DNA from 3 places in the Sphingobium sp. TomTYG72 genome. Region 2 is predicted to be linked to each of the others. Evidence: riboswitches for the same ligand, from Rfam matches in the RefSeq annotation. Region 2 holds a riboswitch; each other region holds the start of a gene.

What was found. Region 2 has a riboswitch for cobalamin ahead of ACZ5U1_RS13555 (HoxN/HupN/NixA family nickel/cobalt transporter). Riboswitches for the same ligand answer to the same signal wherever they lie in the genome.
Region 1: another riboswitch for cobalamin. It lies ahead of ACZ5U1_RS06205 (TonB-dependent receptor); the one in region 2 lies ahead of ACZ5U1_RS13555 (HoxN/HupN/NixA family nickel/cobalt transporter).
Region 3: another riboswitch for cobalamin. It lies ahead of ACZ5U1_RS00490 (TonB-dependent receptor plug domain-containing protein); the one in region 2 lies ahead of ACZ5U1_RS13555 (HoxN/HupN/NixA family nickel/cobalt transporter).

What each region holds. Positions count from the first base shown of each region.
Region 1 is NZ_AP027336.1:1,221,366-1,227,161, forward strand. Features, by position in the region: gene ACZ5U1_RS06200 (recombinase family protein) at 1-249, opposite strand, end outside; cobalamin riboswitch at 491-734, shown strand; gene ACZ5U1_RS06205 (TonB-dependent receptor) at 912-3,056, shown strand; gene ACZ5U1_RS06210 (PepSY domain-containing protein) at 3,124-4,536, shown strand; gene ACZ5U1_RS06215 (DUF5131 family protein) at 4,788-5,612, shown strand; gene tcmP (three-Cys-motif partner protein TcmP) at 5,609-5,796, shown strand, end outside.
Region 2 is NZ_AP027337.1:31,603-37,398, forward strand. Features, by position in the region: gene ACZ5U1_RS13550 (formate dehydrogenase accessory sulfurtransferase FdhD) at 1-720, opposite strand, end outside; cobalamin riboswitch at 826-1,071, shown strand; gene ACZ5U1_RS13555 (HoxN/HupN/NixA family nickel/cobalt transporter) at 1,243-2,292, shown strand; gene cobW (cobalamin biosynthesis protein CobW) at 2,289-3,341, shown strand; gene cobN (cobaltochelatase subunit CobN) at 3,341-5,796, shown strand, end outside.
Region 3 is NZ_AP027336.1:94,821-100,616, forward strand. Features, by position in the region: gene ACZ5U1_RS00475 (molybdopterin-dependent oxidoreductase) at 1-2,305, shown strand, start outside; gene cobA (uroporphyrinogen-III C-methyltransferase) at 2,292-3,074, shown strand; gene mobA (molybdenum cofactor guanylyltransferase) at 3,159-3,695, opposite strand; cobalamin riboswitch at 3,723-3,983, shown strand; gene ACZ5U1_RS00490 (TonB-dependent receptor plug domain-containing protein) at 4,152-5,796, shown strand, end outside.

The DNA.
Region 1 (5,796 bases), on a different replicon from region 2:
CGAGCCGCCGAAGTCGAGGATACGCAGGCCGACGCCCTTTGCCTCCAATCTGCCGACGATGCTCAGAAGGTCGGTAGTGGAACGTGCGAGCCGGTCGAGGCGCGTAACCACGAACACGTCGCCCTCGCGGACGAAATCTAATGCCGCACCCAGTTGCTCCCGCGCCGCGACCGAAGACACCATCTCACGGAAAATTCGTGTGCAACGCGTTGCAAGGAGTTGAGCCTCCTGCGCCTCTAGTCCCGCCACTTGCTCCGATGTGCTGCTGCGACAATAGCCTACCAGCAATGCTTCCTCCTATCTTGAACTGGAAAAAGCCTACCTGCTGGCGCAGCGCACACCAGCTCGAAGTGTATTATTGGATCAATACGGATAAAAGCGTTCATCCGCCCCGGCTTGGTTTGCCAGCAAAGTGGCCCCGTGAGGATGGCGCTTGCAGAGTGATAGCCTGCCCGTTATTGGGATCGCCGCTCGGCGCGCCTTACGGCGTTCCGAGCATGATCGCGCCGGTGCCTCGAAAGAGGCTTAAAAGGGAACGCGGTGAGGATGGCCCCGGCCGTCCAAATCCGGGGCTGTCCCTGCAACTGTAAGCGGCGAGCGCAATGCACATCGCTTCTTCTCAAGCGAGAGGGAGCAGCCACTGGACCGGACGCTAAATCCTGCGAGGTCTGGGAAGGCCGTGCATCAAGCTATGACCCGCGAGCCAGGAGACCTGCCAGCGTCTGGTCGCTCTTGCCCGGTCCAGGGGATGGCCAAGGCACGGTATCTTTCCGTTTGAGCGACGAACGGGCGGTGGAGGCCGCATCGGTTCGCGTGGCGGTCGCTTCATGGCGTCCGGCTGCTGACGCGTGCCGACCGTCGTTGGCGGCACGTCTCCACCCGAATGTCGCGTGACGCCGGGAAGACATGCAATGGAATGGAAGAATGTAGGATACTGGCTGGCCACAGGGCTGGCCGCCACCACGACGCAGCAGGCCAGCGCGGAAACCGCCGCTGATAGTTCAGCCGAAATCATCGTATCGGGCGTTCGGCCGGGCGCATTACTCCAAGAAACCGAGACCGGATCGCGCTTGAGGCTGACCGCTCTCGAAACGCCAGCCAGCGTCGCACAGATTGATGGTGACGCGATCCGCGCTCGCGGCGATCTGGATATAATGTCGGCGGTCACCCGTGCGCCGGGCGTCACCACCTCCGCCAATCCGGGCAATGGCGGCACGGCCCTGTCGCTGCGCGGCTTCTCCGGCCAAGGTTCGGTGCTGCAACTGGTTGATGGCGTCCGGCTGTTCCCGGTCGCGGGCACGATCACCTTCCCCACCGACCCGTGGAATGTCGAGCGCATCGAGTTGCTGAACGGCCCCGCTTCCGTCCTTTACGGACAGGGCGCACTGGGCGGCGCGGTGAACATCATCACCAAGTCCCCCAATGCCGAACGCACGGAATTTGACGCGGAAGCAGGCTACGGATCGCAGGATAGCTGGCGCGCGGCAGCAGGTGTCGGTGGGCCGCTTGGGGATATGCTTTCCTACCGGCTCGACGTCAGCTACCGGGCATCAGACGGCTATGTCGACCGTGGCAATTCCAAGAGCCTTGCCCTCTCCGGCGCGCTGCGTTTCCGGCCCAGCGACAGCTTCACGCTCACCCTGCGCAACGACTATGGCAATCAGCGGCCGATGGAATATTTCGGCACGCCGCTGATCGACGGCGAACTGGTGAACGGCAATCGGCGGCGCAACTATAATGTCGCTAACGCCAGTCTGCACTACCGCGACAACCGCACCACGCTCACCGCCGACTGGACGGTGGCCGAAGGCATCACCCTCTCCAACGCCGCCTATCGCCTCACCAGCAAGCGGCTGTTCAAAAATCTGGAGAGCTATTTCTACAATAGCGGCACTGGCCAGATCGACCGGATGGACAATCTGGGTATCTTCCACGACCAGACCCAATATGGCGATCAGGCGACCGTCCGCATCAGCAAGCCGATTGCGGGCCTGAAAAACGATCTGGTCGTCGGTTTCGACGCCAATCTCATCAAGCTCACCTATTCCAACGATTTTGGATCGGACAGCCAAGAGGATGCGGTTGATCCGTTCGACTTCGATCCCGGCCTGTTCTACGACACGCAGGGAATTGCGCCTCGCTACCGCAGCCGCACCAATGAATATAGCTTCTTTGCCGAAGACCGCTTGGCGTTGACCGATCAGCTTTCGGTAGTAGCAGGCATCCGGCACGAGCGCGACAAGGTGCAACGCTGGAACATCGTCTATAACCCGGACGGCAGCACCAGCGAGGTCAATGCCTTCCCCAATGGCGCGACCAACCGGAAGTTCCGCAATACCACATGGCGGATCGGCGGCGTCTATCAGCCGACCTCCAATATCTCGCTCTATGGGCAATATTCGACCGGCGTCGATCCGCTCGGCACGCTGACCACCTTCACCACCAATGCGACCCAGTTCGCCTTCACCAACGCGACGGGCGATCAGGTCGAGGGTGGCATCAAAGCCGTGTTTTTTGACGGCAAGGGCAGCGCGACATTAGCCGCCTATCGCATCGTCAAGAAGAAGCTGGTCGCGCAGCGCACGCCTTCCAGCCCGATAGAGCAGATCGGCCAGCGATCCGCCAAGGGTATCGAGGCATCACTGACGCTCCAACTGACCGACCGCTTCGGCATTGATGCCAACGGCACGGTGCTGGATGCGGATTTCGACGACTTCATCAGTGGCGGCACCAGCTACACCGGCAATACACCGCCCAACGTGCCCGAAGTGGCGGCGAACCTGTCGCTCTACTGGACGCCCATCGACGCGCTCCGCGCCAATGCCAGTTTGCGCTATGTCGGCCGGACCTTCTCCGACAACGCCAACAGCTACCGGGTGCCGGGCTATGCCGTGGTGGATGCGGGGTTGACCTATGCGTTGACCCCCAACCTCGCCGCGAACCTGCGGGTCTATAATCTCTTCGACAAACATTATGCGACCACCACCTATAATGACGAGCAGTGGATATTGGGCCGTCCCCGTTCCATCGACGTTTCGGTGACTGCTCATTTCTGATGGACGTGCCCGGTGGCGTCATCGCAGTAAGCGATGGCTGTATGTCACCCATCGCTGGCTGGGCATAGTGACATGCCTGTTGCTGGCGATGTGGTTCCTATCGGGCATCGTCATGATGTATGTGCCTTTCCCGTCACTGACCCAGCAGGAGCGGCTGGCGGGATTGGCACCCATCGACTGGAAGCAGGTCCATGGGGCTGTTCAGGCCGACGCCTTGATGCAGCAAGGAATAGGCGGCCCCGTATGGATAGGCGATGGGGCGACTTCGGCCGTGACCGGGCGCGCCATCGCTCCTGTCACGGCTCGCCGGGCAGGCGATATCGCCGCCGCGTTCGGCAAAGCGCCTGTCTCCGCCGTCGATCTGATCGAGCGGGACCAGTGGACGGTTAGTGGCGGGTTCAACCGCTACCGACCCTTGTGGAAGGTGACGGTCGACCGGCCGGATGGGGTGGTCCTCTACGTCGCATCCACCACCGGAACGGTGGTGCTCGACACGAACCGGGCAGAGCGTTTCTGGAACTGGCTCGGATCGGTTCCCCATTGGATTTACCCGACCGTGCTGCGTCAGGATCAGCCGCTTTGGCGGCAGGTGATCCTCTGGACATCCGGCGTGGGCATCATCGGGGCGGTCAGCGGCATGTGGATCGGCATCCTGCGTATGCGGCTGCGCCGCCGCTACAAAGGCGGGCGGATTTCACCCTATCGCGGCTGGCAAAAGTGGCATCATGTTACGGGGCTGTTTGGTGGCACGTTGCTGATTGCTTGGATCGTCAGCGGCTGGCTCTCCGTCGATCCCAACCGTTGGTTCGCCAGCAAAGGTCTGAGCGATGCCGGTCGCGCCGCTTATGCCGGAGCAGGGACGCCGCCCACGCTCGACTGGCAACTCGTCGGCAGCGCACCACAGGCTGCGGGCGCGCGCCAGATGCGGATGATCTGGACCGATGGCACGCCGTTGCTGCTCATCTCCCGGCCAAGCGGACAGGACGCGGTCCTTGATGCCCGGACCTTGAAGCCGGTGACGTTTGAACCTCGCCGCCTGATCCGTGCCGCCCATCGGCTGGTTCCCGGCGCTCGGATCGAAGCGGTGGACTGGCTCACCAAATCCGATGCCTACTGGTATGAAGCCAAGGCGAACGTGGAATTGCCGGTGTTGCGCCTCCGCTTCGCCGACGCGAATAGCAGTTGGGTCTATATCAGCCCCCGCACAGGCGAGGTGCTGCGAAACTTGGACGCTCGCCGCCGCCTCTACCGCTGGCTGTTCGATGGGCTGCATCGCTGGGATTTTGAGGTGCTTATCCAACAACGGCCGCTTTGGGACGTCTGGATGTGGCTATGGCTGACGCTCGGCTCCGTTATTTCGCTGAGCGGCGTTGTCATCGGCTTCCGCCGCTTGAGGGGAGCAGGGCCGAAACGCGCGGCTCAAGCTCCCGACCAATGGCATCCTTCATTTCTGTCTGGGCCACCGACCCGGAAGGTGTGATCCTTGCCGCCCTTCAAGCAGGAGCCGTATCAATGATCTCTGGATGATGTGAGACAATGCCTCACTGGAGCGATTTAGGGCCATGTGGGACAGCCAGAGAGGATTGGCTGCATGTCTCATGGGGGCAAGGTCTATTGAACTCCCTATGCCCTTACTGCCGATCAAGACGTTTGAAGCGGACCTCTTGAACGAACACAGAACATCAGGCATTTGAAGCGATAAACGATGCCAGCGGTGGGCTTGGAGTAAGAATGGCTAAGAACTCACGGATTGAATGGACCAATCACACGTTCAACCCGTGGTGGGGCTGCATTAAGGTTTCTCCGGCCTGTAAGCATTGCTACGCCGAGGCATGGTCCAAGCGGGTGGGCCAAAATGTGTGGGGACCGAAATCAGAACGACGGTTCTTCGGAGACAAACACTGGTCCGAACCATTGAAATGGAATTTGGAAGCAGAACGCTCTGGCGAGCGCAGACGAGTTTTCTGCGCGTCGATGGCGGATGTGTTCGAGGATAGGGCGGGTCTCGACGAATGGCGGGTCAAGCTTTGGTCTTTGATCGAGAGAACGCCCCATCTGGATTGGCTGCTTCTCACGAAGCGACCTGAACGAATTGCGGCCACCGTTCCTTGGGGCTTGCATTGGCCGGGTAACGTATGGATTGGGACGACCGTCGAAGATCAGGAATGGGCTGATGAACGACTTCCATATCTCGCCGAACTGCCTGCGGCAGTCCGCTTCATTTCAGCAGAACCGCTACTCGGCCCACTGAATTTGCGCCCTTGGTTAGGAACGAGCTTGGACTGGGTTATAGCTGGTGGTGAAAGCGGCCCGAAGGCACGCCCCTCAAGCCCTGCGTGGTTCAGAGATGTGATGAACCAGTGCATGGAAGCTGATGTAGCCTTCCATTTCAAGCAGTGGGGGGACTGGGCACCTGGACAAGGGATCAATCTAGCCAAGGCGCGTGCCGATCACGCAGCGGATGGCACTTTGATGTTGCGATTGGGAAAAAAGGTAGCTGGGCGGATATTGGACGGCGAAGTTTGGGACGGTCTTCCTAACGCACGGAGGGCGTGATCATTAATCCCCTTCTTTTTTCCGAAATGGAATTGCCGGTCACGCGAGCAGGTGCACCGGAGCGAAATTTCCAGTCGCTTCGGCACCCTCTGTGGACACAAAGCAAAGCCCATCTTATCCGCGACTATCTAAAACTGTTCACCATGGTCACTCGCCATGGAACCTACATCGACGGGTTCGCTGC
Region 2 (5,796 bases):
TCCGGCGCTGGCCCCGCGCTCGGCTGCCAAACGCGTGGGAGCGGAGATGGTGACGAGCAGGGGGCAATTGGCGAGCGCCGCCTTTTCCACCAGCTCAAAGGAACAGCGGGAGGACAACAGCGCGAAGCCGCCATCCCACGACAATTGCCCCCGCCGCATGGCCCCGATCAGCTTGTCGAAGGCATTGTGGCGGCCCACATCTTCATAGGCGAGGCGGATGGCACCATCCGTCCCGGCCAACGCCGCCACATGGACCGCGCCAGTTTGCCGATTAAGCGGCTGATGCGCGGCAAGATCGTGCAGGGCACCGAAGATCGCTTCCCGGCTCGCGTCCGATCGGGCAGTCACGGCAGGCAAGGGACGCAGCGCCTGTTCCAGATTTTCAACGCCGCACAGACCACAGGAGGAATCGGAGACGCGATGACGGACCCGGCCTAGCAGCCCCTCGACCCGGTCTTCCGGCAGCGTAGCCCGTGCGACCAAGCCCTGCTCCGTAGCATGGACATCGACGTCAAGCGGCGCGTCGGATGGGATGACCAGCCGCTCGGCCAACGCAAACCCCTGCACCAGTTCCGCAACATCGGTCGGCGTCGCCATCAACACGGCATAGCCAACGCCGTTGAACTCGATCGCGACAGGCGCTTCCTCCGCCAACTCGCGCGTCACCGGCGATGCCTCGCCGTCGGGGGTGATGCGGGTGAAGGAGAAGGGCGAAGACATAGACGCCGGTCTAGGCGGGCAAGGTGCACGCGGCAATATGGCATGGCAGGCAATCGGACGCGGCCATGCAACTGCCGCTTTCCTTTGGCGGCCAAGCCATCTATGCACGGCCACGATCGCGCCGGTGCCCGAAAGGGCTTTAAAGGGAATGCGGTGCGGGTTGCTGACAAGGCGCCCAAATCCGCGGCTGTCCCTGCAACTGTAAGCGGTGAGCGAGACGCATAGCGACCTTCCGTCACTTGTCGGAGGGTCAGCCACTGGGCCGGACGCTAAATCATGCGAGGCCTGGGAAGGCCATGTGTCGAGCGATGACCCGCAAGCCAGGAGACCTGTCGGCGTCTGGTCGCTCTTGCTTTGGCCCAGGGGATGGCCGGGGCACGGTATTCCGTCTGAGCGACGCGTGCGGCGGGTCCGCACCGGCATGCGTGCCGGGCGCTATGATGCGTCCGTCCGGCGCGGAATGTCGGCCGCTTAGCGGAGGTCCCGTCCAGTCTCGCTGACGCTGACGGGAGCCATGTTTTTATGGCCATGCAATTTCCGGCGCTGCGACGACGCGCCGCTTTCATGTTCGCGGGGCTGATCGCGATCAATATCGGGCTGTGGCTGTGCGCCTTGCTGATCTTTGCGGGCGACACGATGATGCTGGGCACCGCCCTGCTGGCGTGGAGCCTGGGGCTGCGCCATGCGGTGGACGCGGACCATATCGCCGCGATCGACAATGTGACCCGCAAGCTGATGCAGGATGGACAGCGGCCGCTGACCGTGGGGCTGTGGTTCGCGATCGGACATAGCGGGATCGTGCTGATCGCCGCCGTCGGAATCGCTTTCGCCGCTAGCGCGCTAAGCAGCGTGGAGGCGGCGGGCGAGATCGGCGGGACGATCGCGACGATCATCTCCGCCACATTCCTGTTCGCCATTGCCGCGATGAACCTGATGATCCTGCGGTCGGTTCTGAAGACGTTTAACCATGTTCGCAGTGGCGGCGCCTATGCCGATGAGGACATGGACATTTTGCTCGGCAATCGGGGTTTTCTTGCCCGCCTGTTCCGGCCGCTGTTCCGGCTCGTGACGCGCAGCTGGCACATGGCGCCGCTCGGGTTCCTGTTCGGTCTTGGGTTCGACACGGCGACCGAAGTCGCGATCCTTGGCCTGTCGGCGGGGCAGGCTGCGAGTGGGCTTTCGATTGCGACCGTGCTCATATTCCCGTTACTGTTCGCTGCGGGCATGGTGTTGATCGACACGGCGGACGGGGCGCTGATGATGGGCGCCTATCAATGGGCGTTCGTGAAGCCGATCCGCAAGCTCTACTATAATATCACCATCACATCGGTGTCGGCGCTGGTCGCCATCGTCATCGGCGGGATCGAGGCGGCGGCGCTGCTGGGCGACAAGCTGGGCCTGACGGGCGGCGTCTGGTCGGTGGCCGCCAATCTGGGCGAGCATTTCAACAGTCTCGGTTTCTTCATCATCGGCCTGTTCGCCGCCTGCTGGCTGGTGAGCTGGTTCATCTACCGCTGGAAGCGCTTCGACGAGATCGAAGTGCTCCTCTCCAATCAAGGACAGACTTTATGAGCAAGGTTCCTGCTACCGTCATTACCGGATTTCTGGGTGCCGGGAAGACGACGCTGATCCGCCATTTGATCGAAAATGCGGGCGGCCGGCGGCTGGCGCTGATTATCAACGAGTTTGGCGATGTGGGCGTCGATGGGTCGCTGGTGAAGGGGTGCGGCGATGAGGCTTGCCCGGATGACGACATTATCGAGCTGGCCAATGGCTGCATCTGCTGCACTGTTGCGGACGATTTCCTGCCGACGATGCAGCGGCTGCTGGACCGGGATGTGCCGCCCGATCATATCATCATCGAGACGTCGGGGCTTGCCCTGCCCAAGCCGTTGGTGAAGGCGTTCCAATGGCCTGACATCCGGACGCGGGCGACGGTGGATGGCGTCATTGCCCTGGTCGATGCGGACGCTCTGGCGGCGGGGCGCTTTGCGCATGACGAGGCGGCATTGGCTGCGGCGCGGGCGGCTGACCCGACGCTCGACCATGACAGCCCGATCGAGGAATTGTTTGAGGATCAGCTGGCCTGTGCCGACCTGGTGCTGCTGAACAAGACCGATCTGGTTGCGCCGGACGGGCTGGTGGAACTGGAGCAGCAGCTGGGCGGCGAGGTGCGGCCGGGCGTGCGCATCGTCCGCACGGCGCGCGGGGAGATCGACCCTGCCATCCTGCTGGGCCTGGGCGCGGGTGTGGAGGAGCAGATTGACGGGCGCCGGTCCCATCATGACGATGAGGACGATCATGATCATGAGGATTTCGACAGCTTCGTCGTGGAACTGGGGGAATTGGGCAATCCTGCGCCGCTGCTGGAGGCGTTGGGGCGCGTTATCGCCGATCATGACATATTGCGGGTGAAGGGCTTCGTGGCCATTGCGGGTCGCCCGGCGCGGCTGGTCATTCAGGCGGTCGGGCCACGTATCCAGCATCATTATGACCGGCACTGGCAGGCGGGCGAAGCGCGCGCTTCGCGGCTGGTGGTGATCGGTCAGGCCGGGCTGGATCGCGCGGCGATCGAAGGCGCGCTTTCAAAGCAGCTGGCAGGGCAGATGGCGGGCGCCTGATGCATCTGCTGACCGCCACGCCGGGGACCGTTTCGAACGGGGACGAAGCAATCGACCTTGGCCAGTCGCCGGGCGACATCGTGCTGCTGACCGTGGCGGACAGCGACCTTGCCTGCTTTGCGAGCGCGGCGGCGATCCTGGGGGATGGCGCGCCGGTGATCCGGCTGGCCAACCTGCTGCAATTGAAGCATCCCTATTCGGTCGACCTATATGTCGAACAGGTGATTTCGCGTGCGAAGTTCGTGTGCGTGGTGCTGTTAGGGGGCAAGAGCTATTGGCCCTATGGCATTGAGGAAATTGCCAATGTTGCGCGGGAAAAGGGCATCGCCTTTGCCGCGATCGCGGACGGGCGGGAGGATGATCCGGAACTGCGCGCCGCCTCTACCCTGCCGCCGGAGATATGCGATCGGCTGCGCGATTATCTGCGGCAGGGGGGCGTCGCCAATGCCACGGCCTTCCTGAAGACGGCCGCGCGGATCGCGGGGCTGGACGCGGGGGTGGCTGACCCGCCGGTGCCGGTCGCGGACGCCGGATTATATTTGCCCGGCGTGGAACGTCCGGTGCTGGATCAGGTGAAGGCTGGCTGGACAGAGGGGCAGCCGGTGGTGCTGTTCCTTTTCTATCGTGCGCTGATGATCGCGGGGACACTGGAAGCGGTGGACGCGATGATCGGCGGGCTGCGGGAAGCTGGCCTGAATGTGCTGGCGGTGCATGTGCGGGCGTTGCGGGAACCCTTTGCGCGGGACTTTCTGCAAGGGGTGATGGCGACGGTTCGGCCTGACGTCATCCTGAACGCCACCGCCTTTGCCGCGTCCGCGCCGGGCGAGCCGCGCACACCGTCGATATTGGAGCAAGCGGACTGCCCCGTCCTTCAGACATTGTTCGCCAGTGCGGAACAGTCGGTGTGGCAGGACAGCGCACGAGGACTGGGGCCGCGCGATCTGGCGATGCATATTGCCTTGCCCGAGGTGGACGGGCGGATCTTCACGCGGGCGGTCGCTTTCAAGGCGGCGGCGCGCTTTGATGCGCGGACGGAATGCAGCATAGTCGTGCCGCAGGTGCTTTTGGATCGTGTAAGGTTCGTTGCGCAACTCTCTGCCAATTGGGCGAAATTGGCGCAGGCGTCCGTTGAAGATAGGCGGGTTGCCCTGGTGCTTGCCAATTATCCGAACCGGGATGGGCGGATCGGCAATGGCGTGGGGCTGGACACGCCGGAAAGCGCGGCGGCGATCCTGCGGGCGTTGGGTGAGGCTGGCTATGTGATTGGCGATGCGCCTACCGATGGCGCGGCGCTGATGCGGCATATGACGGGCAGCGAGGAGCGATGCGCGCTGCCGCTGGCGGATTATCACGCGGCGTTCGCGGGCTTGCCCGAAGGCGTGCGGCGGGCCGTGACGGAACGGTGGGGCGAGCCGGAGGGCGATCCATTTTGCGAGGGCGGGGCCTTTCGCCTGCGCGTGCATCGCTTTGGCCATGTCGCGGTCGCGGTGCAGCCGTCGCGTGGCTATGACGTCGATCCCAAGAGCAGCTATCATGATCCGGCGCTGCCACCGCCTCATGCCTATCTCGCCTTTCACATCTGGCTGGCGCAGGCATTTGGCGCGCATGCGGTGGTGCATGTGGGCAAGCACGGCAATCTGGAATGGCTGCCGGGCAAGGCGATCGCGCTGTCGGAGAATTGCTTTCCCGAAATCTGCGCCGGGCCGGTGCCGCAAATCTATCCCTTCATCGTCAACGATCCGGGCGAAGGGACGCAGGCCAAGCGGCGGATCGGCGCCTGCATCATCGACCATCTGACGCCGCCGCTGACCCGCGCAGAAACCTATGGGCCGCTGAAGGAATTGGAGGCGCTGGTCGATGAATATTATCTGGCGGCGGGGATGGACCCGCGCAGGCTGGAGACTTTGCGGCGGGACATATTGGCGCTGGCGGCGGCGCAGGGGCTGGACAAGGACGCAGGGGCGCAAGGCAGCGGAGACGATGCCTTGGCGGCGATCGACAACTATCTGTGCGAACTCAAGGAAATGCAGATTCGGGACGGGCTGCATGTCTTTACCCGGTCGCCTGAAGGGGCGCTGCGCCGCGACCTGCTGATCGCGCTGGCCCGCTGTCCGAGGGGGCTGGATGACGGGCAGCAGTCACTGATGCGGGCGCTGGCGGATGATCTGGGGCTGGGTTTCGATCCGATCGATGGCGGGATGGGGATGCCTTGGGAAGGGCCGAGGCCGGAGGCGCTGGCGGGGATGACGCCGGACGTCTGGCGTAGCACGGGGGATACGGTCGAGCGGCTGGAGCTTTATGCCATGCGGTTGATCGACAGGCGCGAGGCCGCGCCGGGGCCGTCGAGCGCGCGCGTTCTGGAGGTGATACGCAGCGACCTTGCGCCCCGCGTGGATGCGTGTGGAGGGGCAGAGAAGGCTGCGCTTCTACAGGCACTCGATGGGCGGTTCGTGTT
Region 3 (5,796 bases), on a different replicon from region 2:
GATGACCGAAGATTATTATGTCGCCAACAAGCTGATGAAGGGCTTCATCGGCACGTCCAATATCGACACCAACAGCCGCCTCTGCATGTCGAGCGCGGTGGCGGGGCACAACCGTGCGTTCGGTGAAGATGTGGTGCCCGCCACCTATGGCGATCTGGAGGAAGCGGACCTGATCGTGCTGGTCGGTTCGAACACCGCCTGGTGCCATCCGATCGTCTATCAGCGCATTCAGGCCGCCCGTGCGGCGCGCGGCACCAAGCTGGTCGTGATCGATCCCCGGCGCACAGAGACTTGCGAAGGCGCGGACCTCCATCTGCCGGTGAAGCCGGGCACCGACGTCGCGTTGATGAACGGCCTGCTGGCGTGGTGCGACGCAGAGGGGATCACCGATCCCGCCTTCCTGGGCGATCACGTCAACGCGCCCGAAGGCTTCTGGGAGCATATCCGCACCGGCCACGACCTGTGGACGACCGCGAAGACCTGCGACATTGCCCCCGCGCTGCTGGAGCAGTTCTTCAAGCTGTTCGCCGCCACCCCGCGTACCGTCACGATGTTTAGCCAGGGCATCAATCAGTCGATCCGTGGCACCGATCAGGTCAACGCGATCATCAACGTCCACCTTGCGACGGGCCGCATCGGCAAGCCGGGCGCTGCTCCCTTCTCGATCACCGGCCAGCCCAACGCCATGGGCGGCCGCGAAGTCGGCGGCCTTGCCTCGACCCTCGCCAGCCACATGGACTTCGCGCCGGAAAATGTGGAACGCGTCGGCCGCTTCTGGGCCGCGCCGAACATGGCTACGAAGCCGGGCCTGAAAGCCGTCGATCTCTTCCGCGCGATCAACGAAGGCCGGGTCAAGGCGCTCTGGGTCATGGCGACCAACCCCGCCGTTTCGCTGCCCGACGCGGGTCGCGTACGAGAGGCATTGGAGTCCGTCCCCTTCCTCGTCGTGTCGGACATCATCGCTGACACCGACACCAGCGTCCATGCCGATGTGCGCCTGCCCGCTGCCGGTTGGGGCGAAAAGGATGGCACCGTCACCAATAGCGACCGCACCATCAGCCGCCAGCGCCCCTTCCTGGCGCTGCCGGGCGAGGCGAAGCCCGACTGGTGGATCATCAAGGAAGTCGGCCGCCGCATGGGCTGGCGCAATGCCTTTGCCTATGACCGGCCTGCCGATATCTGGCGTGAACATGCGCGCCTGACCGCCTATCAGAATGACGGCCAGCGTGTCCTCAACCTGCGCGCTCACGCCACCATCGGCAATGATGCCTATGAAGCGATGGAGCCATTCCGTTGGGGTGGTGAGAAGCCCTTCGCCGACGGCCGTTTCTCAACGCCGGACGGCAAGGCGCGGATGGTCCTCACCAAGCAGATGGACCTTCAGGAGCCGCTCAAGCAGTGGCCGATGACGCTCAACACCGGCCGCTATCGCGACCAGTGGCACACCATGACGCGCACCGGCCTGTCGCCCAAGCTCGCCCGCCATCGCGAAGAGCCGCTGGTCGATATCCACCCCAAGGATGCCGAGGAACTGGGCATTTGCGACGGCGACCTCGCCCGGGTCCAGACCGCGCAGGGCAACAGCATCTTCCGCGTGGCTTTCAGCGAAGGCCAGCGCGTGGGCGAAATCTTCACCCCGATCCACTGGACCGATCAGGTCTCGACCGGCGGTCGCACCGGCCTGCTGCCGCGCCCGCTGGTCGATCCTCATTCGGGTCAGCCGGGCTTCAAATCGACGCCCGCCAGCATCGAAAAGGTCGCGACGGAGTGGAAGGGCTTCCTCATCCTGCGCGGAGAGCAGCCCGCCAAAATCCCCTGCCTATGGGCCACGAAGGTGACCGTTCCGGGCGGTGCGCTCTACGAAGTCGCGGGCAATGGCGACCCCGTGCGTCTTGAAGCCTGCCTGCCCAAGGGCGACCGTGTCGAGGCCGTCGACATGACGCGCGGCACCCGCCGCATCGCCATCATCCGCGAAGGCAAGTTGGCAGCGGTCCTCTTCGTCACCCGCACCGGCCTGCTCCCCTCACGCGACTGGCTCATTGGCCAGTTGGAAGCGGAAGAGGTTGGCGCATCCGTCCTCGCCGCGCGTGGTCCCGGTAACCAGCCCGACAAGGGGCCGACCATCTGCGTCTGCTTCGACATCGGCCTGAACCAGATCGTCGCCGCCATCCGCGACCAGAGCCTGGTCGACGTGCCCGCCATCGGCAAGGCGATCGGCGCGGGCACCAATTGCGGGTCCTGCCGTCCCGCACTCGCCAACATCCTCGCCCAAATCCCGCAGGAGGCCCTTCATGCAGCAGAATGACCTTATCGCCCCCGGTGAAGTCTGGCTGGTCGGCGCAGGGCCGGGAGACCCGGACCTCCTCACTCGCAAGGCCGAAAAGCTGATCGCCGCCGCCGAGATTGTCTTCTACGACGCCCTCGTCGGCCCCGGCGTCCTCGACCTTATCCCGCAAGGCGTCGAGCGGGTCAGCGTCGGCAAGCGCTCCGGCCGCCACAGCAAGGCGCAGGAAAGCATCAACGACCTCCTCCTCGCCGCCGCCAAAGCAGGCAAGCGCGTCGTGCGCCTCAAAGGCGGCGACCCGTCGGTATTCGGCCGCTCATCCGAAGAGATGGAGCATCTGGCCGCCGACGGCATCCGTTTCCACATCTGCCCCGGTATCACCACCGCCAGCGCAGCGGCCGCAAGCGGTAGCGCCTCGCTCACCCTGCGCGGCAAGGCACGGGGCCTGACGCTGGTGACCGCGCATCTGAAAGCCGGTGAACCGCTCAAGCTCGACTGGGAAGCGCTGGCCCGTCCCGGCGGTACGCTCGGCATCTATATGGGCCGTGCCGCCGCTGGAGAGATCAGCCGCCAGCTGATCGCCGCCGGACGCGATCCCGAAACGCCGGTTATGGTGGCGGTCAACGTCTCCCTCCCCACCGAACGCCTGATCCGGGGGAAGCTGTCTGCGCTTGCCTTCCTCGTTGCCACGATCAGCGACGAAGACCCGACCCTGCTGCTGATCGGCGAAGCGGTGGCGGGCACGTCCATGCCAGTAGAGGTTGCAGCCAGCGTCGCTCTTCCGCTTTGAAGACCGGCTCGCCGCAACTTTTGCCCTGAGCTTGCCGAACGCCCCCGAACTTAGTTGGAAGGAAGGGAGGGGGCTTCGGCAAGCTCAGTTCGGCTCGCGCCAGTGCGCCAAGTCCTCCGGCCGATTGATATTCGGCAGCACCAGTTCCGGCCGCTCCACCAGCCGCGCGCCGATCCGATCCAGCCAGCCATAGATCGAGCGGCTATTCTCTTCCGCCAGATGCGCGTCCAGTTCGTCCGCGAGCGACGCAGGCCAGAAGCCCGCCAACTGCTGCCCCTTCAACACTGCCGCACTTTCACCCATAAGCGCCTCCACCAGCGCCGCCGGATAGAAGGGCATGTCGCACCCCGTCGTCAGCACCGCGTCATAGCCTTGGCCCAGCGCGTAATGCAGCGCCGCGTTCAGCCCACCCAGCGGCCCCATATCCGCCGCTGGCCGATCCGCCAGCCCCGTCAGCCCATCGACGCTCCGCCCGCAGACCACCACCGCCTCCACATGCGGCGCGATGGCCGCCACCGCATGCTCCATCAGCGTGCGCCCGTCCGGCATCAGCGCCAAAGCCTTGTCGCTCCCGAACCGGCTGGATTGCCCACCCGCCAGCACCGCGCCCAGCAATCGCATCGATCCACTCCTTGGCAATAGCCTCACTTTCCCCTATGGCGCGCCGCGTGAGCGGGCAACCGCTGACATGAAGATCGCGCGGGAAAGGGAATGCGGTGCGGACGGGATCACCGTCCAACTCCGCGGCTGTCCCTGCAACTGTAAGCGGCGAGCGCGATGCACAGGGAAACCCGCAAGCCTTCAAAGGGGGAGGCGAGGGGGACCAGCCACTGGACCAAAAGTCCGGGAAGGCGTGCATCACCGCGACGACCCGCGAGCCAGGAAACCTACCGGCGCATGGTCGCTCTTGCCTTGGGTCCAGGGATCGGTCCGGGCACGGTTTTCCGTCTGAGCGACGAAGCGGCGCAGGGCCGCATCGGTGCGCGTGACGGGGCTGGCGTCTCTTCTTCCCGCACACCGGCCGCGCAAGCGGCAGGCCCTGGGCTCATGTCGCATGGCGCTCAGGGAAGACAGAACATGATCAGGACCGGAATTTCACTGCTGGCGCTCCTCGCCGCCACCCCCGCGCTCGCCGCAGACGCGGACGAGATCGTCGTAACCGCGCTCGGCATCGAGCAACCCACCGACGAGGTCGGTCAGGCGGTGACCGTGATCGACGAAAAGACGATCGAAACGCGCCAGAATGTCAGCGTCGCGGACCTGCTGATCACGACCCCCGGCATTCGCCTCAACCGCGCCGATGCCGTTGGCGGCGTGACTGGCATTTCGATCCGGGGCGCGGAAACGACGCAGACGCTGGTGCTGCTCGACGGCGTCAAGATCAATGACCCCAGCGTCATCGGCGACGCCTATGACTTCGGCAATCTGCTGACCGGCAACATCCGTCGCATCGAAATCCTGCGTGGCTCCAACTCGGTCGTCTATGGCAGCCAGGCCATCGGTGGCGTCGTCAACATCATGTCCGCCGAACCGGGCGAAGGCTTGGGCGGCAACGCTTCGGTTGAATATGGCTATGCCGATACGCTGAATGCGAAAGCCGACATCTCGGGCAGCGCGGGGATTGCCTCAGCCAGCGCTGGCGTCGCCTATTTCCGTACCGATGGCATCTCCGCGGCCAAAGGCGGCACGGAGAAGGACGGCTATGAGAACATCGCCACCCATGCCAAGCTGAAGCTCGCCTTCACCGACAATCTCAGCCTCGACCTGCGCGGCTATTATATCCATGCGGACCTCGACACCGACATCTTCTTCGGCGCGCCTGCGGACACAACCGACAGCAGCAAGCTTGACCAATATATCGGCTATGCAGGGCTGAACCTTGCCTCTTTCGACGCCAAATTGACGCAGCGGGCGGCGGTCACCTGGTTCCGCGCGGAGCGCAGCTATGAGTCTCCCTTCGGGCCTTCCGGCTTTACTGGCAGGACGTTGCGGTTCGAATATCAAGCCGTCTTCCAACCCATCGACAGGGCCAAGCTGCTGCTGGGATATGACCATGAACGGCCGGAATATGACTCCTTCTTCTTCGATTCCTTCGCAGGCCAGAATGTCTACAGCGATGCTGGCGCGAATATCGACAGCGTTCATGCGCTGGCCGTGGTCAAGCCCTTCGCCGGTCTGTCCCTGACCGGCGGCGTGCGCCATGACGATCACAGCCAGTTCGGCGGAGCGACCACCTTCGGCGCCAACGCCAATTATTCGCCCAATCAGGGCCTCACCAATGTGCGCGCAAGCTATGGCGAGGGGTTCCGCGCCCCGTCGCTGTATCAGCTTTACGATCCGACTTATGGCAATGCAGCGCTCGATCCGGAGCGGTCGAAAAGCTATGATATTGGCATCGACCAGCAGCTTGGCGGCGATCAGGCCACGATCTCGATCACCGCGTTTCGCCGCACCATCGACGGCCAGATCGATTTCGACTTCGGCACCTCGCAATATTTCAATCTGGGCCGCACGCGTGCCAAGGGCGTGGAGGCCATGCTGACGCTGAAGCCTGTCGAAGCGCTGACTGTCACGGCTTCCTATAGCTATGTCGATGCGCGGAACCGCGACACGGGCGCTCGCCTTCCGCGCCGCCCGACGAATGTTGTCAGCCTCGCGGCCGACTATCGCTGGCAGTTCGGACTGTCGGCCGGAGCGACGTTGCTGATGGCCAGCGACAGCT